Undibacterium sp. KW1: one gene and its partner. The protein of the gene in region 2 interacts with the protein of the main gene of each other region in a pairwise test. Links are inferred from orthologs where the notes say so. Each region holds a gene or a part of one and is shown on either strand. Other genes may lie near its edges.

Evidence for each region.
Region 1: the proteins of leuS (region 2) and ligA interact in binary tests that used the Escherichia coli proteins (3 or more experiments, as listed by UniProt). The link is inferred for Undibacterium sp. KW1 from one-to-one orthologs.

Annotation. Positions count from the first base shown.
Region 1 is NZ_AP018439.1:2,741,730-2,757,815, forward strand. The notes cover bases 12,164-15,156. They hold ligA (NAD-dependent DNA ligase LigA), read left to right. Parts: upstream 12,164-12,627; coding sequence 12,628-14,685; downstream 14,686-15,156. Other genes in these bases: UNDKW_RS12455 (cell division protein ZipA C-terminal FtsZ-binding domain-containing protein), read left to right, coding at 12,164-12,615; galU (UTP--glucose-1-phosphate uridylyltransferase GalU), read left to right, coding at 14,687-15,156. Outside these bases: UNDKW_RS12415 (ATP-binding cassette domain-containing protein), read right to left, coding at 1-1,767; prmB (50S ribosomal protein L3 N(5)-glutamine methyltransferase), read right to left, coding at 1,876-2,778; dapE (succinyl-diaminopimelate desuccinylase), read right to left, coding at 2,818-3,945; UNDKW_RS12430 (ArsC family reductase), read right to left, coding at 3,948-4,319; UNDKW_RS12435 (PilT/PilU family type 4a pilus ATPase), read right to left, coding at 4,326-5,468; dapD (2,3,4,5-tetrahydropyridine-2,6-dicarboxylate N-succinyltransferase), read right to left, coding at 5,535-6,362; dapC (succinyldiaminopimelate transaminase), read right to left, coding at 6,445-7,677; chromosome segregation protein SMC, read left to right, coding at 8,012-11,536; more of UNDKW_RS12455, read left to right, coding at 11,533-12,163; more of galU, read left to right, coding at 15,157-15,565; def (peptide deformylase), read left to right, coding at 15,639-16,086. UniProt on the Escherichia coli protein: DNA ligase that catalyzes the formation of phosphodiester linkages between 5'-phosphoryl and 3'-hydroxyl groups in double-stranded DNA using NAD as a coenzyme and as the energy source for the reaction.
Region 2 is NZ_AP018439.1:983,256-999,480, reverse strand. The notes cover bases 8,714-11,845. They hold leuS (leucine--tRNA ligase), read right to left. Parts: upstream 11,542-11,845; coding sequence 8,914-11,541; downstream 8,714-8,913. Other genes in these bases: UNDKW_RS04435 (biopolymer transporter ExbD), read right to left, coding at 11,690-11,845; lptE (LPS assembly lipoprotein LptE), read right to left, coding at 8,714-8,877. In the rest of the region: UNDKW_RS04480 (porin), read right to left, coding at 1-858; UNDKW_RS04475 (multidrug effflux MFS transporter), read right to left, coding at 1,252-2,487; UNDKW_RS04470 (NAD-dependent succinate-semialdehyde dehydrogenase), read right to left, coding at 2,585-4,066; UNDKW_RS04465 (class I SAM-dependent RNA methyltransferase), read right to left, coding at 4,178-5,392; UNDKW_RS04460 (CopD family protein), read right to left, coding at 5,500-5,922; UNDKW_RS04455 (glutamate-5-semialdehyde dehydrogenase), read right to left, coding at 5,952-7,217; holA (DNA polymerase III subunit delta), read right to left, coding at 7,347-8,366; more of lptE, read right to left, coding at 8,368-8,713; more of UNDKW_RS04435, read right to left, coding at 11,846-12,133; UNDKW_RS04430 (MotA/TolQ/ExbB proton channel family protein), read right to left, coding at 12,184-12,840; dapB (4-hydroxy-tetrahydrodipicolinate reductase), read right to left, coding at 12,871-13,677; UNDKW_RS04420 (outer membrane protein assembly factor BamE), read right to left, coding at 13,684-14,250; fur (ferric iron uptake transcriptional regulator), read left to right, coding at 14,326-14,754; UNDKW_RS04410 (response regulator transcription factor), read right to left, coding at 14,822-15,205; heat-inducible transcriptional repressor HrcA, read right to left, coding at 15,263-16,225.

The DNA of each region.
Region 1 (16,086 bases), 1.8 Mb from region 2 along the record:
TGGCTTGCGCAGATTTGCAAGGCGCGTGCGTTCGTCAGCGTCGCGTTTACGCTGTTCCTTGTCATCGACTTTTGCAGCGGGAACAGGTTTCGCCTGAGGTAAAGCAGCTTCCTGAGCCTTGGTTTTTTCTGGCAGGGCGGGGTTGGCCTTTTCCAGTTTGTTTTTGAACAGCCAGTCTTTGTAATCGTCAAGATCGCCATCGAATGGCTGCAGCTTGCCATCAGCCACGATGATGAACTGGTCCGTCGTGGCGCGCAGCAAATGCCTGTCATGGGAGACGACGACCAGTGTGCCTTCAAACTGCGCCAGGGCATCAGTCAGGGCTTCGCGGGTTTCCAGGTCCAGATGGTTAGTTGGTTCATCGAGCAGCAATAGGTTGGGACGCTGCCAGACGATCATCGCCAGCGCCAGGCGGGCTTTTTCACCTCCTGAGAATGGCTTGATAGGGCTGGTCACCATGGTACCTGGGAAGTTGAAACCACCGAGGAAGTTACGCAACTCCTGCTCACGTACATCAGGCGCAATATGGGCCAAATGCCACAGTGGTGATTCGTCATGACGCAACATCTCTACCTGGTGCTGTGCAAAATAACCGATGGACAAGCCCTTGCCGGTTTGCATGACACCGTTCAAAGGTGCAATATCGCCGACGATGGTTTTGATCAGCGTTGATTTACCCGCACCATTCACACCGAGAAGGCCAATGCGCTGGCCAATTTGCAGTGTAAACTTGACATCGCCGACGATCTTTTTCTCAGTAAAACTATGATCAGTTTCTGATTCAATGCGATAGCCACAATCCACATCTTCCATCACCAGCATGGGGTTTGGTGCACTCAGAGGTTCACGGAACTCAAAAGAAAATTCAGCAGCGGCGCGCAAAGGCGCCATTTCTTCCATGCGTGCCAGTGCCTTGATGCGGCTCTGTGCCTGCTTGGCTTTGGATGCCTTGGCCTTGAAGCGGTCGATAAAGGATTGCAAATGGGCGCGCTTGCGATTTTGTTTCTCCAGCATGCCTTGCGCCAGCTCCAGCTGTGCTGCACGCTGGCGTTCAAAGCCGGAATAGTTGCCACCATAGCGCTTGAGCTTGCGTTCATCAATATGGACGATGACATTTACTACACCGTCAAGGAAGTCGCGGTCATGCGAGATGATGATCAGCGTGCCTTCATAACGTTTCAGCCAGTCTTCCAGCCAGATGATGGCATCGAGATCCAGGTGATTGGTTGGTTCATCAAGTAACAGCAGGTCGGATTTGCACATCAGTGCCTGTGCCAGGTTCAGACGCATGCGCCAGCCACCAGAAAAACTGGCGACTGGTTGTTCCAGTTCATTGATCTTGAAACCCAGGCCTAATAGCAATTGTTCGGCACGCGGGCGTACGGTATAGGCATCGGCATCGGCCAGTGCACCATACATATTGCCAATGGCAATACCGTTTTCATAGCTTTCTGGTTGGGCTTCGAGTTCGGCCAGTTGTGCTTCGAGTTTACGCAAGGCGACGTCGCCATCTATCGCGTAGTCAATGGCGCTGCGTTCCAGCGGTGGTGTTTCTTGCGCGACGTGCGCAAGCTGCCACTTGGCTGGGAAATCGATGCTACCCTGATCAGGATGCAATTCACCACGCAACATGGCAAACAGGCTGGACTTGCCTGCACCGTTGGAGCCGATCAAGCCTATCTTGTCGCCGGGATTGAGCGTCACATCGACGCTGTCAAATAAAGGTTTAATGCCGCGCGCCAGGACGACTTGTTGAAGACGTATCATATAAACTTAATTAATGGGTAATACTATTGTTGATGCGAAAAAATGGAAAAACGGGCAAAACTGGTTTTGCCCGTCTTCATGATGTTTATTACACGGCACTACACAGATTTATGCAGTGAAATTGCTCAACTGCTCAGCCTCTACCAAAAATACCATGTCGTCACCGGCACTGGTACTCAACCAGGTCAGGTTCAGTTCAGGGAAGGCAGCTTCGGCAAAGGTACGTTCATTGCCAATTTCCACCATCAGCAAACCATCTTCGGTCAGACGTTGTGCTGCCCCTGCGACTATCTTGCGTACCAGATCCATGCCATCATCACCACCGGCCAGTGCGATCTGTGGTTCGTGCAGGTACTCTTTGGGCAATTTTGCCATAGAGCCAGAATTCACATAGGGTGGGTTGGTAATAATCAGGTCATATTTCTTGTCGGGCACATTTGCATACAGATCAGACTCGATCAGGGTAATACGGTCCTGCAATTCATAGGTTGCGACATTACGTTTTGCCACTTCCAGCGCATCTTTGGAAATATCGACGGCATCGACATGCGCCTCAGAGAACATATCGGCCAGCATGATGGGCAGACAGCCAGAGCCAGTGCACAGTTCCAGGATGTTGGTGATGGCCTCAGGGTTCGACACCCAGGGTGAAAAATGTTCAGGTATCAGTTCAGCGATGAAAGAGCGCGGCACGATAACACGCTCATCTACGTAGAAAGTATAAGTGCCGAGCCAGGCTTCATTAGTAATGTAGGAAGCAGGCACACGGTCTACTGCACGTCTGTCAATCACGCGCAATACGGCATCTATTTCTGACGGCAATAAATGCGCATCCAGGAAGGGGTCTATCTTGTCCAGTGGCAGGTGCAGGGTATGCAGCAGCAAATAAGCAGCTTCATCCAGGGCATTGGCACTGCCATGACCAAAGAACAGTTTCTCTTTGTTGAAACGGGTGACGGCATAGCGCAATAAATCACGCAGGGTCAGGAAGGTGGTAGCGGGTGTAGTCATATTGTTTCCGTATCGGCCAGTGGTGAGCGGAACTAAAGCTTAGGTCAGCAGGTTTTCCAGAGTGCGGCGATAAATGTTCTTGAGCGGGTCTATGTACTGAAGCTCTATGTGTTCGTCAATTTTATGGATGCTGGCATTCGGCGGACCAAATTCCACAACCTGTGGACAGATCTTGGCGATGAAACGGCCATCAGATGTACCTCCAGTAGTGGAAAGTTCGGTTTCTATGCCAGTTTCAGCACGTATCGCATCACCCAGTGCATCGCTGAGACTGCCTTTGGGTGTCAGGAAGGGATGTCCACCGACTGTCCATTTCAACTCATATTCAAGACCGTGTTTGTCGAGTATTGCATGCACACGTTGTTGCAGACCCTCGGCTGTGCTGGCAGTGGAAAAACGGAAATTGAAATCGATAACCGCTTCGCCAGGGATAACATTGGAAGCACCGGTGCCGGCATGGATATTCGACATTTGCCAGGATGTGGGCAGATAATACTCATTGCCCTCATCCCAGACTTCAGCTACCAGTTCTGCCATTGCGGGTGCCGCAAGGTGGATAGGGTTTTTTGCCAGTTGCGGATAGGCGATATGGCCTTGCACACCTTTGACGATCAACTTGCCTGACATGGTACCGCGACGGCCATTCTTGGTGGTGTCACCCAGTTTATCTACGGATGTTGGTTCGCCAACGATGCAGTAATCAAGCAGTTCGCCACGAGCTTTGAGCTTTTCGCAAACGACCACTGTGCCGTCCGTCGCCGGGCCTTCTTCATCACTGGTGATAAGAAAACCGATAGAGCCTTTATGATCCGGGTGGTCAGCGATAAATTCTTCTGTTGCCACGACAAAGGCGGCGATGGAAGTTTTCATATCAGCAGCACCGCGGCCATACAGCTTGCCATCCCTGTGAGTAGGCGTAAATGGGGCTGACTGCCATTGTGTGACAGGGCCAGTAGGTACTACATCAGTATGGCCAGCAAACACCAGCAAGGGCTGGGTCTGACCACGTCTGGCCCACAGATTGGTTACGTCACCAGACTGTATGGTTTCGCACTGGAAGCCCAAGGGTTCCAGCAGGGCGATCAAAGTGTTTTGGCAGCCTTTGTCTTCAGGTGTGACAGAATCCAGCGCAATCAGCTGTTCGGTCAGGGCAAGTGTTTTGCTCATGTTTACTTATGGAAAATGGACTGGTATTGCGGCACAGAAAAACCGACATTCACTTGGGATTTGCCATCGTTATTGATCAGCAATACCGGGCGTTTGATGACAGATGGCTTATTCAGCATGAGTGCGATGGCCTGTTCTGCATCTTCAGCCGAAGCTTTTTCTGCATCGCTGAGCGCACGCCAGGTGGTACCTTTGCGGTTGATCAGCACATCCAGGCCTTGATGTTCCAGCCATGTTTCTATGGTGGCACGGTTCAAGCCTTGTTTTTTGAAATCGTGGAATTCAAAAGCAAGTTCCTGCTCTTGCAGCCAGGTATGGGCTTTTTTAACGGTGTCACAGTTTGGAATGCCAAACAGGGTAATGCTTCGCGTCATACTTTTTTATACGTTCAAGGTAAATTCTGTGAAAGAAGCTTCTTCTTTGGTTTCTGGCTCTGGTTCAGGCTTTGGAGCTACAGCAGTGGATGCTTCATTGTTCAACAGCCATAACAGATTATTGGCAGAATCAGAATTGGCCAAACCTTCTTCTTGCGTGATCAAACCTTCACGTATCAAATGCATGAGGGCGCGTTCAAAGGTTTGCGAACCAGGTGACAAGCTTTTCTCGATCGCTTCCTTGATCTGGAAGATGTCACCTTGTTCTATCAATTCAGCAACGTAGCGGGTATTGAGCATGATCTCGACTGCAGGGCAGCGGCCGCCATCTTTTGCACGTATCAGGCGTTGCGAGATAATCGCGCGTATGGAAGAAGACAAATCCAGCAGCAAGGCATTACGCGTTTCCATGGGGAAGAAACTGATGATACGGTTTAAGGCTTGGTAACTATTATTCGCATGCAGGGTCGCCAAGACCAGATGGCCGGATTGCGCATAGGCAATCGCTGCCATCATGGTTTCCAGATCGCGAATTTCGCCAATCAGGATGCAGTCTGGTGCCTGGCGCAGCGAATTCTTCAGTGCTGTTTTCAGACTTTCAGAATCACTCCCAATTTCACGCTGGTTGACGATGGATTTTTTACTGCGGAACAAGAATTCAATCGGGTCTTCCAGCGTCAGGATATGACCAGTCTTGACTTCATTCCTGTGATCCAGCATGGATGCTATCGTGGTCGACTTGCCTGAGCCGGTCGAGCCGACCAGCAAGATCAAACCACGTTTTTCCATAATCAGCTCAGACAATACCGGAGGCAAATGCAGGGTATCGAGTTTTGGGATGTCACCAGGCACGTAACGGAAGACAGCTGAGATGGAACCACGTTGGCGGAATGCCGACAGGCGGAAACGGCCTATGCCGGCAGCACCAATACCAACATTCAGTTCATTTTCTACTTCCAGCTGTTCCATGTGCTCAGGATCTACCACTTCACTGAGCAGCGACAGGATGTTTGCCTGATCCATCTTCTGCTGATTGATAGGGAGCAGATTGCCATTGATTTTCAAATGTATGGGCGAATTCATCGCGAAAAACATGTCAGATGCATGTTTTTCCTTCATCAGTTGAAATAACCTCTCCATCGCTGCCATGATGTGTCCCTAAACTGAGCTAATTATTAAAATAAAATGCAAAAAAAGGCGTCAATAAAAACTTAATCAAGCGCCACGCAACAATTCATTGATGCTGGTTTTGGAGCGTGTCTGTGCATCGACACGCTTCACAATCACCGCACAATACAGGCTATATTTGCCGTCAGCAGATGGCAGGTTGCCGGAAACAACCACTGAACCAGCAGGTACGCGACCGTAGCTGACTTCACCTGTGGCGCGGTCATAAATCTTGGTCGATTGGCCGATATATACACCCATGGAAATCACGGAATTTTCTTCAACGATCACGCCTTCAACGATTTCTGAACGAGCACCGATGAAGCAATTATCTTCAATGATGGTCGGGTTGGCTTGCATAGGTTCGAGTACGCCACCAATACCAACGCCGCCAGACAAATGCACGTTTTTACCGATTTGTGCGCAGGAACCGACAGTCGCCCAGGTATCAACCATCGCGCCTTCATCAACATAAGCGCCGATGTTGACATAAGAAGGCATCAACACCACGTTTTTTGCGATAAAGCTGCCACGGCGCGCCACTGCTGGTGGCACTACGCGGAAACCTCCTTTGACAAAGTCTTCGGCCGTGTAATTGGCGAACTTGGTCGGCACTTTGTCAAAGAATTGCATATGTTCACCAGAAGGCATGGTGATGTTGTCTTCCAGGCGGAAAGACAGTAATACAGCTTTTTTGATCCATTGGTTGACTTGCCAGCTACCCTCAATTTTTTGCGCTACGCGCAGAGTGCCTGCATCAAGTTCGCTCAAGACATGGGCAACCGCCTCGCGGATTTCTGCCGGCGCAGATTTAGGCGAGAAATTTGTGCGGTCTTCCCAGGCTTGATCAATGATTTGCTGTAATTGTTGAGTCATGTTGAGTGTCTTCAAATGAAAATGTAAAAATAAAAACCGAAATAATCTTGTGTCTGCGTTTGGTTGCTTTTTGGCTGCAGTATCAGACTGCTGCTGGAGTAAAATTCTTGCAAAAGCTGACTATCCTTTGTGCTGCTTCCAGGCATTCTTCAGGTTCAGCCACCAGGGCCATGCGTATGCGGTTTTGCCCAGGGTTGATGCCATGGGCCTCGCGCGCCAGATAACTGCCGGGTAGAACCGTTACATTATATTCCTCGTACAAGCGACGGGCGAACTCTGTATCTGATAAACCCATGGCATCAGGAATTCTTGCCCAAAGGTAAAAGGCAGCATCAGGCAGCTTCACATCCAGCACTTCTTGCAGTATGGGTGTGATCTGGGCAAATTTGCGTATGTATTTGTCACGATTTTCCTGTACATGCACCTCATCATTCCATGCTACGACTGAGGCGGCCTGTATGTTTGGGCTCATGGCACTACCATGATAAGTCCGGTACAGCAGGAATTTTTTGATGATTTCGGCATCTCCCGCCACAAAACCTGAACGCATGCCAGGCACATTTGAGCGTTTTGACAGGCTCGACAGGGTAATCAGACGCGGGTATTCATTTCTTCCCAGCGCACGTGCCGCCTGCAGGCTGCCCAGTGGCGCTTCTTCCTTGAAGTAAATCTCTGAATAGCATTCATCTGCGGCAATAACAAAGCCATAACGGTCCGACAGGGCAAATAACTCTTTCCAGTCGTCCAGATTCAGCACTGCACCTGTAGGGTTGCCAGGCGAGCAGATGTACAGCAGTTGTACACGTTGCCAGACTGATTCGGGGATGCTCTTGTAGTCAGGTGCAAAATTGCGTTCAGGATCAGCATTGGCAAAGTAGGGTTCAGCCCCGGCCAGGTATGCTGCTCCTTCATAAATCTGATAAAAAGGATTGGGACACACCACTAATGGCAAGCCATCTTTGCAGACACTGTGGTCTATGATGGTTTGTGCCAGGGCAAACAAGGCTTCACGTGAGCCTATCACCGGTAAAATCTGGTTTGCTGCATCTAGCGGTGGTATGCCGTAGCGACGTCCCAGCCAGGCAGAAATGGAGTTACGCAAGGCATCCGAGCCAGCGGTGGATGGGTAACTGGCCAAGCCTGCCATATTATCTACTATGGCATCCTTGATCAAAGCGGGAGTGGGGTGCTTGGGTTCGCCTATACCCAGACTGATGGCTGGAAACCCGGAATTTGGCACAACATCGGCAAACAGGCGTTTCAGTTTCTCGAACGGATACGGCTGCAACTTACTAAGGTAGGGATTGAATGTCATTTTTCGAATTGTTGTCGATGCCAAACAGGCTTTTTAGCTAATTTCTCTGGTCTGTTGGCCGTATTCCGGCATTTTATTTGGTCTGCTTGAGCTTGTTACTTCTTATTTGCAATCCGTATTATAGCGTCCTGAGGATTCTACAGAGAAAGGCTTTCATCTGTACTTGTGCGAAATACTGATTAATATGTAAATTGTGTCATAAGTTTGAAAACTGAAAATTTTGCTCTTACGATGGTATGATGCAGCGATACAGGAGCGTGGCTGGTAGTGATGGCCTTGGCATTAATACGATACGCGGTAGATTTGACTGCAAAAGATAATAAAATTATATAAAGTGCGATTAACTTCTATTAAATTATCGGGATTTAAATCTTTTGTAGATCCCACTCATTTTCAGGTTCCTGGCCAGCTGGTTGGTGTCGTCGGCCCTAATGGCTGCGGCAAATCCAATATTATTGATGCCGTGCGCTGGGTTTTGGGTGAATCCAAAGCCTCTGAGTTGCGTGGTGAGTCCATGCAGGACGTTATCTTTAACGGTTCTACCCATCGCAAACCCGCTGGACGTTCATCGGTCGAGCTGGTTTTTGACAATAGTATGGGGAAAGCTGCCGGTCAATGGAGTCAATATGCTGAAATCGCCGTCAAGCGCACATTGACGCGAGATGGCACTTCGACCTATTACATCAACGGGCAGCCTGTGCGCCGTCGTGATATCCAGGACATCTTCCTCGGTACAGGCCTGGGTCCGCGCGCTTATGCGATTATCGGCCAGGGCATGATTTCGCGCATCATTGAAGCCCGTCCAGAAGAATTAAGGATTTTCCTTGAGGAAGCTGCCGGTGTTTCCCGCTATAAAGAACGCCGCCGCGAGACAGAAAACCGCATTCACGACACCCATGAAAACCTGGTGCGCGTTGAGGATATCTTGCGTGAGCTGAATAACAACCTCGAAAGATTGGGGGCGCAGGCTGTTGTTGCCAATAAATTCCGAGAATTGCAGACTGATCAGGAAGAAAAACAAAAACTGCTGTGGTTGCTGCGCAAAAAAGAAGCAGAAAACGAACAGAAAAAGCATTTCGCCGAGATAGAAAAGACCCAGACCGACCTCGAAGAGCAAACCGCCAAGCTGCGCCATGTCGAGCTGGAGCTGGAGCAAATGCGCCAGGCGCACTATGCAGTCGGTGACCGCATGCATCAGGCGCAAGGTCATTTGTATCAGACCAACGCTGAGATTGGCAGCCTGGAAGCGCAAATCAAATTCGTCATTGAATCACGCAGCCGCTTACAATCACAATTGCAGTCGCTGACTGCACAGCGCGATCAATGGCAAAACCAGGGCAAGCAATTTCAGGATGATTTGTCTGAAGGCGAAATCCATGTAGAGGAACTGGCCATGCGCGCCGAGCAGGCGCTGGAAGTCAGCCAGCAACAGCAAGACAAACTGCCAGCGATGGAGCAAATATGGCGTGAGTCGCAACTGAAGACGACAGAATCACGCGCCAAAATCATGCAGATGCAACAGCAGATAGAGCTGGAATCTGCGCATCAGCGTAATGCCTCGAACATCCTGAATACCCTGGCATCCAGGCGTGAACGCCTGATGCAGGAAAAGCAAGGGTTGGTTTTGCCGGATACGACGCACCTGGACAATCTGTCCATGCAGCTGGAAGAGAAAAAGCAGGTGCTGGAAGAACTGACCATGCAGTTGGAAGAAGCGCAAGAGCGCCTGCCTTTGCTGGAGGATGAGCGGAAACAGGCGCAGCAGCAAGTGAACCAGGATAGTGCTGAATATGCGCAGCTGGAAGCACGTCTGCTGGCGCTGAAGCAATTGCAGGAAAAAGTGCAAAGTCAGGGCAAGGTTCAGCCTTGGCTGGAAAAACACGAATTGAGTGGTCTGCCAAAAATCTGGCAAAAACTTCATATTGAAGCTGGCTGGGAAACTGCGCTGGAATCCATCCTGCGCGAACGTACCGCAGCGCTGGAAATGTCGAATCTGGACTGGGCCAAGGCCTTTTTTGGTGATGCGCCCCCTGCCAAGCTGGCTGTTTGTGCGCCAACTATAGCAGCAGAAACTACAGTGCCTCTGGCTGGCTTCAAACCTTTCATTGATTTGCTGCAACTTAATGACGCTGGTTTGCGTGGTTTGATGCAGGATTGGTTGCATCAGGTGTATATCGCCGAAGATATTACTTCTGCCTTCATGGACAGGATTAAATTGCCAGCCGGTGCCTGTTTTATCACCAAACAAGGCCATGTCATTGCCCGCTCCAGTGTACGGTTTTACGCCTCCGATTCCGAGCAGGACGGCGTGTTGGGACGTCAGCAAGAGATTGAAAACATCACCAAGCAATGCCGCGCCAAGCACATGCTGGCAGATGAGTCCAAGACCCGCGCAGTGCGTGCTGAATCTGTCTATACCCAGGCAACCCAGCAATTGCAGGACTTACGCCAGCGTGTGGGCAGCCTGACGCAGACTACCCATAGCCTGCAAATTGAATTTATGAAACTGTCTGAAGTGCAGGAGCGCTTTAATCAGCGCAGCACACAGATAGGCAGTGACCTAGCGGAGATTGCTGCGCAAGAAGCCGAACAGCAACAAATTCGTGCTGAGTCTGAACAAAAGTTTGAACAGTTGGACATGGATTTGGCGGAGCTGCAGGAAACCCATGAAGAAGGGCAAACAGCTTATCTTGAAAAAGAACAGCAACTGAATGAAGCCAGGCAGCGTTTGCGCGATCTGGAACTGGCTGCGCAAGAAGCTGCTTTTGCAGAAAAATCCCATCGCAGCAAGTTGGAAGAATTACGCCGCAGTATTGCGACTGCTCTCGAACAATCTGCGCAATTATTTGCCAGCATGCAGCAAGGCCAGTTGGAACTGGAATCCATGGATGATCAGGCAGCACAAGCAGGTCTGCAAGATTTGCTGGACCGCCGCAGCTCTCAGGAAGTTGCCTTGGCAAACGCACGCCATGAACTCGATCAACTGACGCAGCAATTACGCCATCACGAAGAATCCAAAATGCAGGTGGAACGCAGCCTGCAACCACAGCGTGACCGTATCGTTGAATTGCAATTGAAAGAACAGGCCGCACGTCTGAGCCAGGAACAATACGCAGAGCAATTGCGCAATTTTGAAGTCGATGAAGAAGTCTTAGCGCAAAAACTGCATGATGATCTCAAGCCATCCTATCTGCAGGGTGAGGTTACCCGTCTGACCAATGCGATTGCCGCTTTGGGTGCTGTGAACATGGCTGCCCTTGATGAACTGGCGCAGGCAACCGAGCGCAAGACCTTCCTCGATGCCCAGCATGCTGATCTGACTGAGGCAATCACGACTTTGCAGGATGCCATTCACAAGATTGATATTGAAACACGCGACTTGTTGCAAGATACCTTTGACAAGGTGAACCATCATTTCGCTGAACTTTTCCCGATTTTATTTGGTGGTGGCCAGGCGAAACTGATCATGACAGGCGATGAAATCCTGGATTCTGGCGTGCAAGTCATGGCGCAACCACCTGGCAAAAAGAATGCCACCATTCATTTGCTGTCTGGCGGTGAAAAAGCCCTGACGGCAACAGCATTGGTATTCTCGATGTTCCAGTTGAATCCTGCACCTTTCTGTCTGTTGGATGAGGTTGATGCGCCGCTGGATGACTCAAACACCGAGCGTTTCTGTAATATGGTGAAACGCATGTCGTCAAACACACAATTTTTATTTATCTCCCATAACAAGATTGCGATGGAAATGGCCCAACAATTGATTGGTGTCACCATGCAAGAACAGGGGGTTTCACGAATCGTGGCGGTAGATATGGAATCTGCCGTCAATTTTGCTACTGAGGTTCAAGCAGCATGACAGATCTACAAATCAGCTTGTTAGCGATAGGTGGAACGCTGGTGGTTGGCGTCCTGATTTTTAATAAATGGCAAGAGTATAAAGCCAAGAAAACCGTTGAAAATGCGTTTGGCGATGGACATGATGATGTCCTCATGCATCCTGATACGCCTGTCGATTCCATCGTCAGACACGAACCCAGTCTTGATGGGGATGTTCAGCCTGTTGCAGATGTGCCGCAACACCATGCGCCCATGCATGCAAATGCTGACACTGAAATGGAAGCACCGGTAGCGATACAAAATAAAGAACTGCCAGTCGATGAGTTAATCGATTGCGTGATTCCGCTTGAGTTTGAAACACCAGTGCGCGGCGAAAAAATCCTGGCAGAAATTGCTGACCTTAAATACGTGGGTAAAAAACCTGTGCACTTTATTGGACAGAGTCATAGTGGTGAGCGTGACGTGATTGCCGTCGGTGGTGCTTACACTTGCCTGTTTGCCGGTGTGCAAATGGTCAGCCGCAATGGACCTTTGAACGAGCTGGAATATTCCGAGTTCATTATGAAGTTGCGGGCGATTGCTGATAATCTGAGTGCGCACCCTGATATCCCGGACATGAACAAGGTGATGGTCAATGCCCGTGAACTGCATCAATTTGTCGCTGAACACGATGCGCAATTGAGCGTGAATATCGCTGCCAATGGGGCACCATGGGCCTTGAATACTTTGCTCGCAGCATTGGAAAAAATGGGCTTTGATCAGCGTCCTGATGGCCGCCTGATGATGCCAGACGGTGATGGTGGTAGCCTGTTCACATTATCCACGAATGTCAGCGTCAGTGAGACCATGACTTCACGTCTGACCTTGCTGCTGGATGTGCCTTGCGTTGCTCCTGCTCGCGACGGTTTCGGCGCCATGGCGGCTTGTGCGCGCTCACTGGCAACTCGCCTGAGCGGTACGGTCGTAGATGATGGCAATCAACCCATTTCCAAATTGGCGTTGGATGAAATATCTGGTCAGGTTCATGAGTTTTATGCGGCAATGGCAGAGGCGCAGATTCCTGCGGGCTCTTTGCGTGCCCAGCGATTATTTAGTTAATTTATTCCAGACATGCAGAATGATCTTTTGGATGCTGCCGCCATGGCGGCAGATACTTCAACATTGGTAGCACAGGCAGAAAGTCTGCGCGCAGAGTTGAACAGGCATGCCCATGCCTATTATGTGCTGGATAACCCCAGTGTCCCCGATGCTGAGTACGACAGACTGTTTTCGGAACTTCAGCATCTCGAAGAAGCGCATCCTGAATTAAAGACCCTGGATTCACCGACGAATAGGGTAGGTGGAACACCTTTGCCTGAATTTGGTCAGGTACAACATGCCGTGCCCATGTTGTCCCTGAATAATGGCTTTGAAGATGAGGATGTCATTAATTTTGACCGCCGTGCCCGTGAGGGGCTTGATGCGCAAAATGATATTGTCTATGCGATAGATTTGAAGTTTGATGGCCTGGCCATCAACTTGCGGTATGTCGATGGCGTGTTCATGCAGGCAGCAACACGCGGTGACGGTTTTACTGGCGAGGATGTCACTGAAAATATTCGCACCATACGCAGCATCCCATTGCGCTTGCGGGTAGAAAATCCGCCAAAGATATTGGATGTGCGTGGTGAAGTATTGATGTTCAAACGCGATTTTGAAAAACTCAATCAGCGCCAGCGAGATGCCGGTGCCAAAGAGTTTGCCAACCCGCGTAATGCTGCTGCTGGCAGCCTGCGTCAGCTTGATTCAAAAATTACTGCCCAGCGTAGCCTGCGTTTCTTTGCCTATGGCATAGGCTTGTTGGAAGGCATGAATGTGCCTCCCTCACATCGCGCCTTGCTGGACTGGTATAAGCAGGCAGGCATCCCAGTCTGCGAAGAAAATGCCCTGGTCAGTGGTGCGTCTGGTTTGCTGGCGTTTTACAAGACAATTCAAGCCAGGCGCGACAACCTGGATTACGAGATTGATGGCGTAGTCTATAAGGTTAACGATTTTGCCAGTCAGCAGTCGCTAGGTTTTGTATCACGCGCGCCACGCTTTGCAATTGCTCACAAATTCCCGGCCCAGGAAGCTTTAACGACAGTACTGGATATAGAAGTGCAGGTTGGCAGAACTGGTGCCATTACACCAGTTGCCAGGTTGGCCCCGGTTTTTGTCGGTGGCGTCACGGTAACCAATGCGACCCTGCACAATGAAGAAGAAATACAGCGCAAGGATATACGCATAGGTGACACGGTTTCTGTGCGCCGTGCTGGTGATGTCATACCTGAGGTTGTCGCCAGCATATTGGAAAGACGTCCGGCAGACTCTCGCCAGTTTGTCATGCCAGTTGAATGCCCGATTTGTGGCTCACCCATACAAAAGCCGGAAGATGAGGCGATTGCCCGCTGCAGCGGTGGCTGGATAAAATGTTCGGCACAACGTAAAGGGGGGCTGTCTCATTTTGCCTCCCGCAAGGCCATGAATATTGATGGCGTTGGCGAGCAGCTCATTGATCAATTGGTTGACAAGAATGTGGTTACAACTGCCGCAGATTTATATAAGCTTGGGTTGCGCTCACTGGTAGAACTGGACCGCATGGCAGAGAAGTCTGCGCAAAATGTATTGAGTGCGCTGGAAACTTCCAAGCTGACCAGTTTCCCTCGCTTTATCTATGCGCTGGGCATACGCCATGTCGGTGAATCTACAGCAAAAGATCTGGCTGCGCATTTTGGCAATGCAGATGCATTGATGAAGGCGACGGAAGAACAATTGCTGGAAGTGTCCGATGTTGGGCCCGTCGTTGCAAAATCTATCTTGCGCTTCTTCTCTGACCCACTTAATGTGGAACTGGTGGAGCAATTACTGGCGTCCGGCATACACTGGCCCGCTATTGAGGTGCAGGAAAAAGGCGAGCAGGTATTGGCAGGCAAGACGCTGGTATTGACAGGTACACTGCCCACACTGAGTCGCGATCAGGCGACAGAGGTCATAGAGAAGGCTGGTGGAAAAGTGTCAGGCTCAGTATCAAAAAAAACCAGTTATCTGGTTGCCGGTGACGATGCGGGAAGCAAGCTGGTAAAAGCGCAAGAATTGGGTATTAGTATTTTGACAGAAGCAGAATTGCTTCAACTTTGTTCCGGGAGCTGAAATGAGAAAAATTAAAAAAGCCGTATTTCCAGTGGCAGGTTTGGGTAGCCGCTTCCTGCCAGCTACCAAGGCACAACCAAAAGAGATGTTGCCTATCGTTGATAAGCCACTCATACAATATGCGGTTGAAGAGGCAGTGGAAGCTGGCATTACTGAAATGGTGTTCATCACTGGTAGAAATAAACGGGCGATTGAAGATCATTTTGATAAAGCCTATGAGCTCGAAAGCGAACTGGAAGCAGCAGGTAAAGAAGCCTTGCTGGATCTGGTCAGGAATGTGATCCCCAAGAATATCAACTGCATCTACATACGCCAGACAGCTGCATTGGGTTTGGGTCATGCGGTATTGTGCGCACGTCCTGTCATTGGCGACGATCCTTTTGCTGTGCTGCTGGCAGATGACTTGATGGATGCCGACGCCGGCCAACCTTCTGTCATGGCGCAAATGGCACGCCAGTATGAGGCAGAGGGTGGAAGCATTATTGCCGTGCAAAACGTGCCACGTGAATTTACCCGTCAATATGGTATTGTCAGTGGCACCCCTTATACTGAAAGTCTGGAAAGAGTGCAGGGCATAGTCGAGAAACCTATGCCTGATGTTGCGCCATCCACCTTGGCAGTAGTTGGACGTTATATTTTGTCTGGTCGTATTTTCTCTTACCTGGAAACTTTGGGAAAAGGTTCGGGTGGCGAAATTCAATTGACCGATGGTATAGCTGCCATGCTGAAAGATTTTCCTGTCTATGCTTTCCGTCCGAATGCAACACGGTATGACTGCGGCTCCAAGCTTGGCTACCTGAAAGCCAGTGTTGCTCTCGGTTTGAAACACAAGGAAACCAGTGCAGAATTTACCGAATTCCTGCAATCTTTGAATAAATAATGCAATTCTGCGGCCAGCTACAAACTGGCCGTATTTGTATTAAGTCATTTACTCTTACTACATTTGGTGCGCCATGATTCATCCTATCCTGAAAATGGGCGATCCACGGCTGTTAAGGGTTGCGGAGCAAGTCACCGCCTTTGATACGGCAGAATTGCATGAACTTATCAAGGACATGTTTGAAACCATGATTGCTGCTAATGGCGCAGGGTTGGCAGCGCCTCAGATAGGTGTGAATCTGCAATTGGTGATTTTCGGTTTCAAGAATAACCCCCGTTATCCTGATGCACCTGTCGTGCCAGAAACTGTACTGATCAACCCTGTACTCACGCCTTTATCTGAAGAAACTGATGACGCATGGGAAGGTTGCCTCTCGGTACCAGGTATGCGCGGCCTTGTGCCACGCTGGAGCGCCCTTCGCTATGAAGGTTTCGATCAGTTTGGCAGGCGTATCTCTCGCGATGTTGATGGTTTTCATGCCCGTGTCGTACAGCATGAGTGCGATCACCTGAATGGCATAC
Region 2 (16,225 bases):
TTTCAATTGTGTAAAACCAGCAAATACTTTGCTGTTTGCGGCAACTGGAACTGTCACTGCCAGAGTGTATGCTTTCTTTTCCAGAGTCAGGTCGTCTGTCGTTTTTTGATAGATGAATACTGGCTTGGCAACGCCGAAATCGTAAGAAGCTGCAACAGAAACACCTTTTTTGGCGTTTGTGAACAGTTTTGCGTCTTGTGCATTGTCTTTCAGGTAGTTGAAGCCAACTTCCAGAGCGTCAACTTTGTAACCCAGGGTCAAGCCCAGGGAACGGCCTGCAGAGTTATCACCAGCAGCTTCGCCGAAACCGTATTGTGCAGCAGCAGAGAAACCACTCAGGTTACCTGGTGTGTAGTAGAAAACGGAATTGCTTACGCGGCCTGTGGAGTTAGCATTAACGCCAGCAACAGTTGCAGAGCCACCAACGAAGTACAGTGCGCGAACGCCATTACCATTGTTGATCAGAGCGGAACCGAACGGATCGAAGTTGTCGAAGTATTTCAGAGTTGGAGACTTATCACGGCCAAAATCAACTGCACCGAAATCGCCAGACAGACCAACTGTAGAACGACGACCAAAAGTACGGCCTTGATCGGATTCGCCTGTATCAACCTGAACGCCTTGCTCCAGAACGAAGTTTGCTTTCAAACCGCCGCCCAGATCTTCAACGCCTTTGAAGCCGATACGGGAACCTGCTTCTTGACCACTTTGGATCTTGTTGAAGCGACCAGCTGGAGTACCGTTGTCCAGGCTTTGGAAGCCAACGTCTACAACACCGTAGATAGTCACTGTAGATTGTGCGAAAGCCGCGCCAGAGAAAGCACTCATCAGAGCGAGTGCGAAGATTGATTTTTTCATTATCATGTATCCAAAAATGAATGTTAAGTTTTTACCAACATCATCAAGTACGGTAAAAACAGAAGCACAGGTGTTTTACAGCCTTGAATCAGCAAGAGATCCAATGACAAGCGGCACGATACCTGTGAAAAGTGACAACTTGATGAATTCAATGTGTTTAGAAAGCTACACTTTAATTAAGTTCGCAAAATAAAGACACGATGGATATCTTATTTGCATATGCGGAACGAATAGTACACAAAATCCAGAAAAGCTGCTGACACGCTTGATTTTGTACCATTGTTGCAAAGCATCAATTATATAGGGGCAGCAAAATGCATTTCAAGTAACTGACTCAAAATTTATTTACTTCTTAAAAAGTATCTAAATTTTGTTTGACTATTCGCAAATCAATCAGTCAATAGTTTCCCAGGCATTTTGTTGTTGCGCTGTCATGGCACGCCAATAAGCCCGGCCCGTGAACCACATGATGGCACCTATGCCGGCACACGCAAATTGACCTAATGCCAGCGTCAGAACAGAATGATCAAGAGCTGGCGCAACAATACCGGCAATCACTGCACCCAATAGTGTTACCGTGGCCGACTGGCAGGAAGCAACGATGCCACGTATATTCGGGAACAAGTCCAGTACCAGCAGAGTCGCCCCAGGAGCCACCAGTGACATACCAAAGGTATAGAAAAACAGTGGAGTCACCGACCACAGGAGAATAGGTGGAGAAAAATAATGAAAGATGACATTGAACAAGGATGCGCCTATCAAAAAGCAAAAGCCTATGCTGACCTGTTTCCAGACTGTCATTTTGCCCGCCAGGCGATTGGCGGCAAGGGCACCTAAAAAGATACCACCGACTGAAGGCACAAATTGCCAGCCAAACTGATCTGGCCCCAGATGCAAATGCTGAGTGACAAAAGCCGGGGCAGCGGAAACATACAGGAACAGGCCGGCAAAATTAAAAGCAATAGTGCCAGCCTTCAAGTGAAACAACGGTGACTTAAATACTTTTTTATAACTGACCCATAAAAATTCAGCACTGAAGGGCTGGCGCTTATCCATAGGCAGGGATTCTGGCAAACGCTTATAGCAAGCCCACCACAGAACCACTGTATAGCCAAACAACAACAGAAAAATTGCCCGCCAGCCAATAAAGCTGACTATCCAGCCCCCCAATATGGGCGCAATCGCCGGCGCGATAGAGAAAATCATGGTAACCAAAGACAACAGACGTTCAGCCGGTGCGCCAGCATACAAGTCACGGATAATGGCACGCCCCACCACCATGCCAGCCCCGGCAGACACGCCTTGCAGGATACGGAAGCCCCACAGGTAATGAATGCTGTGCACAGAAGCACAACCAAAGCTGGCAACGGCAAACACCGCCAGCGCCACCAAAATCACATTACGCCTGCCAAATGCGTCCGACAAAGCGCCATGCCATAAGGTCATGACGGCAAAGGACAGCATATAAGCTGTCAGGGTCTGCTGCACTTCCAGTGCACTCGCATGCAGGGTCTGCTGGATATTGGGGAAGGCAGGGAGATAAGTATCAATCGAGAACGGACCAAGCATGGCCAGGGCAGCCAGTAAGGTCGCCAGGCCAGCATTACTGATCTTGGTTGCAGAGGACATGGGCAAATTCAGTGTTGCGCCTGATAGCCAGGACAGCTATCAGGCATGGGACTACAAATTGGGGGCTAAGAGCCTGCAGCGATTACAAGGCTGAAGTTCAGATGCCACCCATGCAAAGGTATTTCATTTCCAGGTATTCATCCATGCCGTATTTGGAGCCTTCACGCCCCAGGCCGGATTGTTTGACGCCGCCAAACGGTGCTACTTCATTTGAGATCAGGCCGGTGTTGATACCCACCATGCCATATTCCAGTTTTTCAGCAACCCGCCAGACACGGCCTATGTCGCGAGAATAAAAATACGAAGCCAGGCCAAAGTCAGTGTTATTCGCTGCGGCAATGGCTTCTTCTTCAGTCTTGAACTTGACGACTGCGGCCACCGGGCCAAAGGTTTCTTCATTCATGATCAACATGCCAGATGTGACATTCGACAGCACGGTTGGTTCATAAAAAAGTTTGCCAGCTTCCAGCAATTTGCCGCCAGCCTGTAAGCTTGCACCTTGCTTGAGGGCATCGGCCACATGCTCTTCTACCTTGGCGACTGCCTGCGCATCGATCATCGGCCCCTGGTTGATACCAGTGGCAAAACCATCGCCCACCTTGATCTTTTTAGCACCGGCTGAGAGTTTTTCAACAAAGGCATCGTAAATCGATTCGTGCGCATAAAAACGGTTGGTACAGACACAGGTCTGGCCTGAGTTGCGGAATTTCGACTGCAAGGCCCCTTCCACCGCAGCATCCAGGTCAGCATCTTCAAACACGATGAACGGAGCATGGCCGCCCAGTTCCAGCGCCAGCTTTTTGACTGTCTGGGCAGATTGCCGCATGAGGATACGGCCCACCGGCGTTGAACCCGTGAAAGACAAGTGCCGTACAACCGGGCTGTCGCACAAGACCTTGCCGACAGCGATGGATTGCTCAGAGTCAGCCGTGACGATATTGATGATACCTGCCGGTATGCCCGCCCTGTGCGCCAGCTCTGCCATGGCCAGGGCAGACAAAGGCGTCTGCTCGGCAGGTTTGATAACGATAGAGCAACCAGCGGCTACCGCAGGCGCCACCTTGCGCGTGATCATGGCGATAGGAAAGTTCCATGGTGTGATCGAGGCGCAGACGCCAATAGGTTGCTTCAAGACCACCATGCGCTTGTCGCTCCAGGTTGAGGCCATGACATCGCCAGACACGCGTTTGGCTTCTTCAGCAAACCATTCTATGAAACTGGCACCGTAGATGACTTCACCCTTGGCTTCTGCCAGCGGCTTGCCCTGCTCTGCCGTCATGATGGCGGCCAGATCGTCGGCATTCTCTATCATAAGGTCAAACCATTTGCGCATGAGCGTCGCGCGTTCTTTGCCGGTTTTTGCGGCCCAGAGCGGGAAGGCCACTTGCGCGGCCTTGATGGCCGCCTCGGTATGGCTGGCGTCCAGATTAGGGACTGTACCCAGTATTGCCAGCGTGGAAGGATTATTCACTTCAAAACTGGCTGTGCCTGTGACCCACTCGCCATTGATGTAGGCCTGGTTGCGTAATAAGGACGGGTCTTTCAAATTCAGTTGTTTGGCGGTTGATTCCAGTGCCATGACTACATCTCCTTGCAGAATCTTGAAGTGAAGCCTCAAGCCTAAAGCAAAACGGCCAGGTCTGCTGAGACCTGGCCGCTTTTTCAGTAGCTTATTGCCATAGCATGAAAATTATTCAGCTATATCTTTGGGTTTGGCTTCTTCCCTGCGGTTAAAACCTGCCACCATGTCAAAGCGGAACAAACGGCATTCCAGTGCGCCATTGAAGAATGGGGTCTTGCGCGATTCTTTCAAACGCAACATCTTGGGCAAACCCAGATCCGCAGTGAACAGGAACACACTCCAGCCAGCAAAGCGCTGTTTGAGTGTGGTACTGAAGGCACTGAAGAAATCCTTGGCCATATCATCTTCTTCCATCGTGCTGTCACCGCGCACACCGATACGTTCACCGTAAGGCGGGTTGGTCAGCAAGATGCCTGGCTCTGTCGTTGGTGCCTTGATTTCCTGCGCTTCTATCTGTTTCAGCGGCACGTCAAAACGTATGCCCGCCTTGTTCAGGTTATTGCGTGTCATGACTATCATGTCGCCAGAAATGTCGCTACCGAAAATCGTTGGCTCAGCCGGCAAAGGATGTGGCTTGGCGCTGGCCTTGATCTGTGCCCAAGCATCGGCATCGAACTGATGCATTTTCTCGAAAGCGAATTCACGCTTCAGGCCTGGTGGTATGCCCGCCAGGATTTGTGCAGCTTCGATGAGGATGGTGCCAGAACCGCACATGGGATCAAACAAAGGTGTGCCCGGCTTCCAGCCTGCGGTGCGCAGCAAGCCTGCTGCCAGGTTTTCACGCAAGGGCGCGTCACCGGTTTCCAGACGCCAGCCGCGCTTGAACAAAGGTTCGCCAGAGATATCCAGATACACCGTAAAATTGCGTGCATCCATGAAACCGACGATGCGCATGTCAGGGTTCTTGGTATTGACTGAGGGGCGCTGGGTGAATTGGTCGCGGAAACGGTCGCAGATCGCATCCTTGATTTTGAGCGTGGCAAAGTCCAGGCTCTTCAACGGTGATTTGACTGCCGTGACATCAACACGGATGGTATGGTGATAGCCAAACCAGTCTTCCCAGGGCTGGGCCAGCACCAGGTCGTAAATATCATTTTCATTGGTATAGCCAGAATGCGCCATACGCATCAACACGCGCGAGGCTATGCGTGAATGCAGGTTGATACGCCAGCCATCATGCAGGCTGCCTGAGCAATGCACACCGCCCGGCACCTGATTATGGACAGTCATGGTTTTATCCAGGGCTGCAATTTCTCCGAGCTCTTCAGCCAGGGCTATTTCCAGGCCACGTGGGCATGGGCAAAAATAAGAATAACGCGTCATAGGAGTACCCTTTATCCGTTAAAAAAAACGATGGTGAATATTCACCGCCAATTGTTGGCCTGGAGTTCTGCACTCCAGGTCAACCGTACTTGGAAACCTCGTCAAACCTAAAAAGGTTTGACGACTACCAAAATCAATATCGCCAGCAACAAAATCACCGGCACTTCATTAAACCAGCGGAACCAGACATGGCTGCGCTTGTTAACGCCCTTCTCAAACTTTTTCAGCAAACTGCCACAGGCGTGGTGATAACCTATCAGCAAGATCACCAAAGTCAGCTTGGCATGCAGCCAGCCATTACCCGGGCCCTTCCATATGCCATAGCCTAGCCACAACCACAGGCCGAAGATCAGTGCCAGTACCGCCAATATCGTCATGAAACGGTACAGCTTGCGCGCCATCAGCAACAGACGCTCTGTCGTCGGCGGATGATTTTCCATCGCCAGGTTGACAAGGATACGGGGCATATAAAACAGGCCTGCGAACCAGGACGTGACGAACAGGATGTGAAAAGCTTTTACCCAGAGCATGGCTTACTTTCTTTATTGGTGTTTCATTGCTACTGACGTATTTCGCCGTGACCAAAGACTACATACTTCATGGAGGTCAGACCTTCCAGTCCTACCGGGCCACGGGCATGCAGCTTGTCATTCGAGATACCTATCTCAGCACCCAGGCCATACTCAAAACCGTCAGCAAAACGCGTGGAAGCATTCACCATCACCGAGGCTGAATCAACTTCGCGCAAGAAACACAGGGCGTGGCTATAGTCTTCTGTGATGATGGATTCTGTATGTTTGGATGAATAATCATTGATGTGCGTGATGGCTTCATCCAGATCAGCCACTACTTTGATGGCCAGGACAGGCGCCAGGTATTCAGTGCTCCAGTCTTCTTCTGTTGCTTTGGCCAGATGCGGGTAGCCTGCCAGTATTGCAGCGGCGGCTTCATCGCAACGCAATTCCACCTGCTTGCCTGCATACAGTTCAGCCAGTGCTGGCAAGACCTGGGCTGCAATACCTTGCGCGACCAGCAAGGTTTCCATGGTGTTGCAGGTACCATAGCGGTGGCACTTGGCATTGAATGCGACATCCACGGCTTTTTTGAGGTCAGCCTTGTCATCGATATACACATGGCAGATGCCATCAAGATGTTTGATCATGGGCACGGTGGCTTCTTGCATCAAGCGTGCGATCAAGCCCTTGCCGCCACGCGGGACGATGACATCGACATACTGCGGCATGGTAATCAGTTCACCAACAGCGGCGCGGTCTGTGGTCTCGACGATCTGTACAGCATCGGCAGGCAAACCAGCACCGGCCAGGCCTTCCTTGACCAGTTTAGCCAGCGCCTGGTTGCAATGGATAGCTTCTGAGCCACCACGCAAAATGGTGGCATTGCCACTCTTGATGCACAGGCCGGCGGCATCCACCGTCACATTCGGGCGTGCTTCGTAAATGATGCCGATGACGCCCAGCGGCACGCGCATTTGCCCTACCTGTATGCCGGTGGGGCGGTATTTCATGTTCGAGATTTCACCTATGGGGTCAGCCAGGCTGACGATCTGCTCCAGGCCCTCTGCCATGGTGGCAATCGCCTTGTCAGACAGGGTCAGCCTGTCAAGCATGGCGGCTTCCATGCCTGCTGCCTTTGCTGCCGCCAGGTCAAGTTCATTGGCAGCGCGCAAGGCAGCAGCTTCACGCCTGATGGCAGCAGCGATCAGGGACAGGGCCTTGTTCTTGGCGGCGGTATCGGCTTTGGCCATGGCGCGCGATGCTGCGCGGGCACGGATGCCGAGGTCGTTCATGTAGTGCTTGATATCCATATCGTCATTCAGAGAACGTCTGGTCCTCATAGTCGTTGATCAGCCACCAGCAAGGTGGTGAGGGAATTCAATTTCCGGTTTGATAAACCGCTTAATCGGGTGCAGGCCAGATTATCTGATGAGCAGCTTTTATGCTGTCCTGGCCACTCTCAAACCCAATTGCAACAAGGCATCCCAGGGGTCACCTGCAAATGCCTTCGCTCGTAAACCTTTTACCATCTTATCGACTTGCGATGCCTCTTGCAGTGCAGCCCGCAAATTTGCCAGGCTGACGCGGCGCAAGGCGGGGTCCATGAGTTTTTCCCGTGGGCCCCAGATGCGGTATTCTTTCAGCAAGGCTGACAAGGGCCTGCCCTGTGCCATGCCCGACTTTAGTTTCAGCAAGGTACGTATCTCTTCTGCCATGGCCCACAAAACCAGCGGCAGGGCTTCGCCCTCACCTTTCAAACCATTCAACATGCGCACTAGTCTGGCGACATCACCGGCCAGCATGGCTTCGTTGAGCTTGAAGACATCATAGCGCGCCACATTGAGCACGGCATCATGGATTTGTTCAAAACTCAGTTTGCCAGCTGGATGAAGCAAGGCCAGTTTCTGAATTTCCTGATGGGCTGCCAGCAAGTTGCCCTCTACCCTGTCGGCAATGAAATCCAGGCTTTGCCGGTCTGCACTTTGCTGTTGCAAGGACAGACGCATGCTGATCCAGCCTGGCAATTGATTGCGCTCTACCAGCGGGATATCGATATACACCGCGGCTTGCTGCAAGCTGCCTACCCAAGCGGCTTTTTGCGTGGCCCAGTCCAGCTTGGGCAAGGTGATCAGGGTCAGGTTATCGGGCGACAGATTCGCTACACAATCCTGCAGAGCCTGGCCACCATCCTTGCCGGGCTTGCCGGTAGGAATGCGCAAATCGATGAGTTTTTTATCACCAAACAGGGATTGCGACTGATTCGCGGCCAGCAAGGCACCCCATTTGAAACTGCGTTCCACCGTCAGGATTTCGCGCTCGTAAAAACCTTGCGATTTTGCGGCACGACGTATCTTGTCTGCGGCTTCCAGCGCCAGCAAATGCTCATCACTGGTGATCACATACAGTGGCGCCAGTGTTTTCGCCAGATGGCCATCAAGGGCATCGAAGCGTAATTGCATATCAGTCGTCCATCTTTACAACAGCCAGCCTGCGCATGATTTGCTGCACCAGGTCACTTTGCATATCACGGTACAGCAAGACTTCTTCTGCCTCTTTCGCCAGTACCTGTGATTCATTAAAGGTGATATTGCGCTTCAACTGCAGATCTACTGGTTCCAGATATTCCTTGCCTACATTATTGCGGACACGGAAACGGAAGTTATAAATCAAATTATATTCACGCACGCGACCCTGGCTGTTCAGTGACAGGATTTGTTTTTCGCGGGTTTCACTCAATACTTCGAGTACCACTTGCGCGTCCTTGGCCTCAGACATGATCTGGGTCTGGCCATTGGCACGGATATGGCGGCGCAATTCACCACCCAGGGCCGAGCTTTCTGGCATGCCGATATAAATACTTTTAAACGGCAAGGCAACCGGGCCGCGCAGGGCGAAACCGCAGGCCGACAACAACATGATGGACATGATGACTGCCAGCCATTGCAGACGCTTTACATAGTTTGCTTGCATGCGGTTTTCCCTGTTACTGGTATATCTGTTAAACAATCAGGCGACGATATTCACTAACTTGCCAGGCACGATGATGATTTTCTTGGCCGCACCTTCCATGAACTTCTGTACGCTTTCATTGGCCAGAGCAGTTGCTTCTATGGTGGTTTTGTCGGCATCCTTGGCGACCTTGATGCTGCCACGCAGTTTGCCGTTGACTTGCACCATGAGCTCGATTTCATCCTGCACCAATGCAGCCTCATCGACCAGTGGCCACGGTGCATCAATGATTTCACCGAGTTCTGTCGCCAGACCCAGTTCTTGCCACAGTACGTGGGTAATATGCGGGCATACCGGATACAGGCCACGCAGCAAGATGCTGAAGGCTTCGCGCAAAGCTGAAGCGCTGCCTTCGGCTTCTGACTTGAAGGACTCTATGGTATTGAGCAATTTCATCGCACCAGAAACAACGGTGTTGTATTGCAGTCTATCGTAATCTGCATCAATCTGCTTCAGCGTCAGATGTACTTCGCGGCGCAGGGCTTTAACATCATTTGCATAAGCAGCTGGTGCCACAGTACCGGCAGCAATCGTGCCGGACAGTTTCAATGCAGAAGCCCACAGACGACGCAGGTAACGTGATGCACCTTCTACACCACTGTTACTCCAGGCAGCACTTTGATCTGGAGGACCAGCAAACATGGTGAACAGGCGTGCCGTATCAGCACCGAACTGCTCGATAATGTCTTTCGGTTCCACCACATTGTTCTTGGACTTGGACATTTTTTCTATGCCGCCCATTTGCACAGGCTGTCCATCGCTCTTCAGCGAAGCAGAAATGGGGCGTCCCTTGTCATCATGCTGGACTTCGATTTCATTCGGATAGAACCAGATCTTCTTGCCACTCTCATCTTCACGGTAGAAGGATTCATTGAGCAACATGCCCTGGGTGAACAGGTTCTTGAAAGGCTCGTCTATCTTGATCAGACCCAGGTCACGCATGGCCTTGGTCCAGAAACGTGCGTACAGCAAATGCAAAACTGCATGTTCGACACCGCCTATGTACTGGTCCATCGCCATCCAGTAATCATTGCGCTCGTCGACCATGGTAGTCGCATCCGGGCAGGTATAACGCATGAAGTACCAGCTGGAATCAACGAAGGTGTCCATGGTGTCGGTTTCACGGTGTGCAGGGCTGCCGCATTTAGGGCAAGGCACATTCAGGAAATCTTCACGGTGTTTCAATGGATTGCCAGAACCATCAGGGATGCAGTCGGTAGGCAATACCACTGGCAAATCTTCGTAAGGCACAGGCACATCACCACAACTGTCGCAGTGGATGATAGGGATAGGCGTGCCCCAATAACGCTGACGAGAAATACCCCAGTCACGCAAGCGCCAGGTGGTTTTCTTTTCGCCGAGTTCTTTGGCAATCAGGTCGGCAGCCACTGCATCGACAGTAGCCTTGAAGCTCAGGCCATCATATTTGCCAGAATTGACAGTAACGCCGCGCTGCTTGTCGCCATAGGATTCTGCCCAGGCGTCTGTCGTGAAGCTTTCACCTTCAATCGCCACGACTTGCTTGATAGCGATATTGTATTTTTTCGCGAAAGCGAAATCGCGTTCATCATGCGCAGGCACGCCCATGACAGCGCCATCACCATACGTCATCAAGACATAATTACCAACCCAGACTTCGACCTGCTCACCAGTCAGAGGATGAGTAACGAAGAGGCCAGTAGGCATGCCCTCTTTTTCCTTGGTCGCCATTTCGGCTTCAGTGGTGCCACCAGCTTTACATACTTCGATGAAGGCAGCCAGTGCGGCATTGTTCTTTGCTGCCAGCGTGGCGATAGGATGCTCTGCCGCTACTGCACAGAAAGTCACGCCCATGATGGTGTCAGCGCGGGTAGTAAATACATACAGCTTGCCGTCTTGTACCAGTGCGCCGGTTTCGTCAGCAATCTGGTGTGGGAAAGCAAAGCGCACGCCTTCGCTCTTGCCTATCCAGTTACGCTGCATGGTACGCACCTGCTCAGGCCAGCCATCAAGATCATCGATGCTGTTCAGCAGTTCGTCTGCGTACTGGGTGATACCGAAGTAGTAGCCAGGGATTTCGCGTTTTTCTACCAGGGCGCCAGAGCGCCAGCCACGGCCATCGATAACCTGCTCATTCGCCAGCACGGTTTGATCGATAGGGTCCCAGTTCACAACCTGGGTTTTTTTGTAGGCGACGCCTTTTTCCAGCATCTTCAGGAACAGCCACTGGTTCCAGCGATAGTAATCCGGGTCGCAAGTCGCGACTTCACGCGTCCAGTCAAATGCCAGGCCCAGGGGCTGCATTTGTGACTTCATGTCTTCGATATTCGCGTAAGTCCATTCTGCTGGCGACTTCTTATACGCTATCGCCGCATTTTCTGCTGGCAGGCCAAAGGCATCCCAACCCATAGGCATGAGAACGTTATAGCCCTTCATGCGCAACTGGCGTGCCAGCATGTCATTGATCGTGTAATTGCGCACGTGGCCCATGTGCAGCTTGCCCGATGGATAAGGCAGCATGGAGCAAGCGTAGTACTTGCCTTTAGGGAAACGTGGATTGTTTTCTACTGCCTTATAGGCATCGATCTTTTTCCAATGGGATTGCGCCGATTGTTCGACGTCAGAGGGCGTGTATTTTTCTTGCATGGCGTAAGCAGAAGTAGATGCGAAAATGACTCAGAACCTTTGATTATAACTGGTTCAGGCACATTATTGAGGAAAGCCTGATGGGCAAAGGCTCCTGGAGCCGTTTTACAGAGTGTAGCGCGGTTTTGTAATGACTGAACCGTGACAATTACGGTTTTTTGGCTTGTTTGCTGTCGGTCACGAAAGAAATCCTGACCAGCCCTTGCGTCTGGGCTGCCGCCATGACCTGGGCGATAATTTCATAGCGGGTAGCCTTATCGGCCCGCAACTGGATTTCTGTCTGCTTGTTTTTTTTCGCCAGCAGTGCCAGTCTGGATTCCAGGTCAGCCATGGCCAGGACTTGTTTATCCCAGTAAAGGATGCCGTCAGCATCAAAGGCAATACGTACAGACTCAGCCTGCTCGGCCACCGGCGCTGATTGCGCCTGCGGCAAATCCAGCTTGATGGCATGCGTCATGAAAGGGGCGGCGATGATAAAGATGACCAGCAAAACCAGCATCACATCGACCATGGGCGTGACATTGATGTCCGCCATGGAAGTCAGGGGACGGGATGAGGGTTCACGCGGCGTATGAAATTGACCAAATGTCATCTTATGATTTTATTGATGCTTTATTGATGCTTTACTTTAACTTACCCCGTTCAAGACTTGTTCATGTGGGCATGCAAGTCAAATGCAAAACCATCCAGTTCAGCCAGGGTAATACGGTTAATCCGGTTGAAGGCGTTATAAGCCAGTACGGCAGGTATCGCTACCAGCAAACCCAACGCTGTCATGATCAGGGCTTCGCCTACTGGCCCTGCCAACTGGTCGATTTGCACCACGCCGTTGGATGAAATGGCCGTCAAGGCGCGATAAATACCCCAGACTGTGCCCAGCAAGCCAACAAAAGGAGCAGTTGCGCCGACCGAGGCGAGAAAGCTCAAACCAGTTTCAAGCCTGACGGTCAGGCCTTGCAATTCCTGGCGCAGGCTGCGCGTCAGTATTTCGCCAAGACCGGCATTGGCAGACAAGGTGGCGCTGCGTTGCGCCGTGTCACTGGCGGCATGCGCAGCATCTGCCAGGGTGATGAATATTTTGGACTGATCAGTTTGGCGCAGCGACGACAAGGCATCGGCCAGGCTGGGCGCACGCCAGAAGGCGCGCAAGCCTGGGGCTGCTTTACGGATACGCCAGAAACTCCAGCCCTTCATCAGTATCAATGTCCAGCTCAGTACCGACATCAACAACAATAACCAGCCAACCAGATGACCCAGTGCGTCAGCCTGTTCCCAATAATGTGCGATTGCAGAATTCATGTAGAAGTCACACGTGCTATTACAGACTGATTAACGAAAACCCAGGACATCGTACATATCGTACAAGCCTGTAGATTTGCCTTGCAGGAAACGTGCTGCACGCAGGCTGCCATGGGCATAAGTCACACGGCTGGAAGACTTGTGGCTGATTTCCACGCGCTCACCTATGCCAGCGAACAAGACCGTATGATCACCAACGATGTCGCCACCACGAATAGTGGCAAAACCGATGGAAGACGGGTCGCGCTCACCTGTCACGCCTTCGCGGGCAAACACGCCCACTTCATTGAGGTCACGGCCCAGTGCATCGGCGATGACTTCGCCCATTTTGAGGGCTGTGCCTGAAGGAGCATCCACCTTGAAGCGGTGATGGGCTTCGACGATTTCGATGTCATAACCTTCAGCAAAGCTCTTGGCTGCCATTTCCAGCAACTTCATGGTGACATTCACGCCTACACTCATGTTCGGTGCAAACATGATGGCGGTTTTCTCTGCGGCAGCGGCAATCGCTGCCTTGCCAGCATCATCAAAGCCCGTGGTGCCGATAATCATCTTGATGCCATGAGCAGCGCAATATTCAAGATGCTTGAGCGTACCTTCAGGGCGGGTAAAATCGATCAGGTAGTCGGCATTTGCGAGGCCAGCTTCCAGGTCAGCAGTAATGTTCACGCCGCAAGGCTTGCCCAGACTGGCCGCAGCATCCGTACCCAGGGCTGGTGAGGCAGGCACGTCCAGCGCGCCAACCAGGACCATATCACCGGCATTACTGATTGCTTCGACCAGCATTTTTCCCATACGGCCAGAAGCCCCGGCCACGGCAATTTTAAGTGCAGTCATAACAGCTTATTTCTCTTTTTTCTTCGGCGCATCAGTTTCTATCACCGATTGAACGCGGTTCAGGCCCAAAGCGGATTCTGTAATACGTGCCAGGTATTCTTTTTCAGTCGGCAAATTGCCGCCTTCAAATTTTGCTACCGTACCATCCTTGAAAAACACCGACACGCGGCTGGTGATACGTTCTCCATTTGGCTTGGTCAGGCGGAAAGGGTAATCCCAGCGGTCTTCATGGAACATATCGGTCAGCAAGGCTGTACCAAGGATAAAACGCACCTGCTCACGTGTCATACCTTCTTTTAACTGTGCCACCATTTCCTGGGAAACGAAGTTACCTTGCTGTATGGGAACGCGGTAAGGCGAAATAAAGGCCAGTACCTTGCCAAAACCGGTCGGTTCCACCACTTGCGCACCATTTGCATCACTTGGAGTGCCGGATGTTGCATATACTGAAGTCCTGTCAGCCGAAGACAGCAGGGGAATAGGTGATGAACATGCTGTCAAAGAAGCCAGCACTACCAGACCCGCTACACGGCTCATCTTATTCCGCGTTAAACCTGAAAACAACAGTTGCATAGATAACCTCTTAATTGAGCAACAAGCCCTAAAACCCGATATCATAAAGCAGATAGCAATTTTTTGATCGAAAACATGACAAACAGCACCTCCAACCTCAAAGCCAGCGGTCTGAAAGCCACCCTGCCCCGACTGAAAATCCTGGAGATCTTCCAGAACAGCCCGGTTCGTCATCTGACAGCAGAAGATGTGTATAAGATCCTGCTCAATGAAAATATGGATGTCGGTCTGGCAACTGTATATCGCGTCCTGACCCAGTTTGAACAGGCCGGACTGTTAAGTCGCAATCATTTCGAGACTGGCAAAGCCATTTTTGAATTGAATGAAGGTTCCCATCATGATCACCTGGTGTGCCTGGACTGTGGGCGGGTAGAAGAATTCTATGATGAGGAAATTGAAAAACGCCAGCATACTATTGCTCTTGAACGTGGCTTCAAGATTGCTGAACATGCACTGGCGATTTATGGCAATTGCACCAAAACCGATTGTGAACATAAGGCTTAACCCAGGGAAATAGTCCCAAATCCCCCTTGCAAGCGCACGGGCCTACCTGCACCGTGCGCCATACCGCCTACCTATTGATCTTTGCTACCACTGCTTCCACTGTGTCTATGATCTTCTGTGCATTGAATGGCTTGAGGATATAGCCGTGTATGCCAGTTTTAACCACCTCGGTAATCGTATCCTGATCCTTATTGGCTGTCACCATGAGCACCCTTGTCTCTGGCAGCAGTTCCCTGATACGTGGCAAAATTTCAGTGCCACTGATCTTGGGCATGACGATATCCAGCAAGATCAAATCTGGCTTCAACTTCAAAGCAAGTTCCAAACCACTGCCGCCGTCAGTTGCTTCTCCAACAACATGATACCCCTCGCTCCTCAGGATGACCCTGAGCACCTCGCGGGTTACGTCATTGTCATCAATTAACAAAATCTTTGCGTTTTTCTTTTCCATAGCAACCCTGCTCCGGATGAATGTGTGCCACCCTGCTTCGCCAGTTCATACCCAGTCTTATTGACTTAAGGCATTAGATAATAATTTTGACGTGATGTCCACGATCGGTATCACTCTCTCATACGCCATACGTGTAGGCCCAATTACGCCTAGGGTTCCAACTATCTTGCCATTCACCTCATAAGGGGCAGTGACTATGCTCATTTCCTCCATAGGTACCAGTTGCGAATCGCCACCGATAAAAATCTGCACACCTGTTGCCTTGCTGGATACATCCAGTAGCTGCATGAGACTGTTTTTTTGTTCAAACATGTCAAACAATTTGCGCAATGAACCCATATTTGATGACAGGTCTTGCACATTCAGCAGATTGCGCTCACCAGAGATAACAACTTCGTCATTATCTTCATCCATGGCACTACTACCTGCTTCAACAGCGGCCTGCATAAGCCTGGTCATATCATTCTGCAGTTGCCGCAACTCATTATTGATGCGGGAACGCGCATCGGTAAAACTCAAACCGCCAAAATTCTGGTTCAAGTAATTGGCGGCCTGCACCAATTGTGTCGGTGTGTAATCGACATCCGTCAACAAAAGGCGGTTATGGACTTCTCCACCCGGTGTGACGACCACAAGCAAGATGCGTTTTTCAGACAAACGCAAAAATTCAACCTGCTGAAAAATCGACTCTGTACGTGGTGTCATGACGACACCGGCAAATTGTGACAGAGACGACAAGATTTGTGCCGCATTGGTAATCAGCTTTTGCGGCGACTGCGCGTTCATATTCGATTGCAAGCTGGATTGCAGGCGTGTATCCATGCCCGTAGCATTGATGTCTTGCACAGTAAGCAATTTATCGACAAAAACGCGGTAGCCTCTGGGGGTAGGGATACGACCAGCAGAAGTATGCGGGCTCGCTACAAAGCCCATTTCTTCCAGGTCAGCCATGACGTTACGTATCGTCGCCGGGGATAATTCCAGGCCGGATATTTTGGACAAGGCGCGGGAACCTACAGG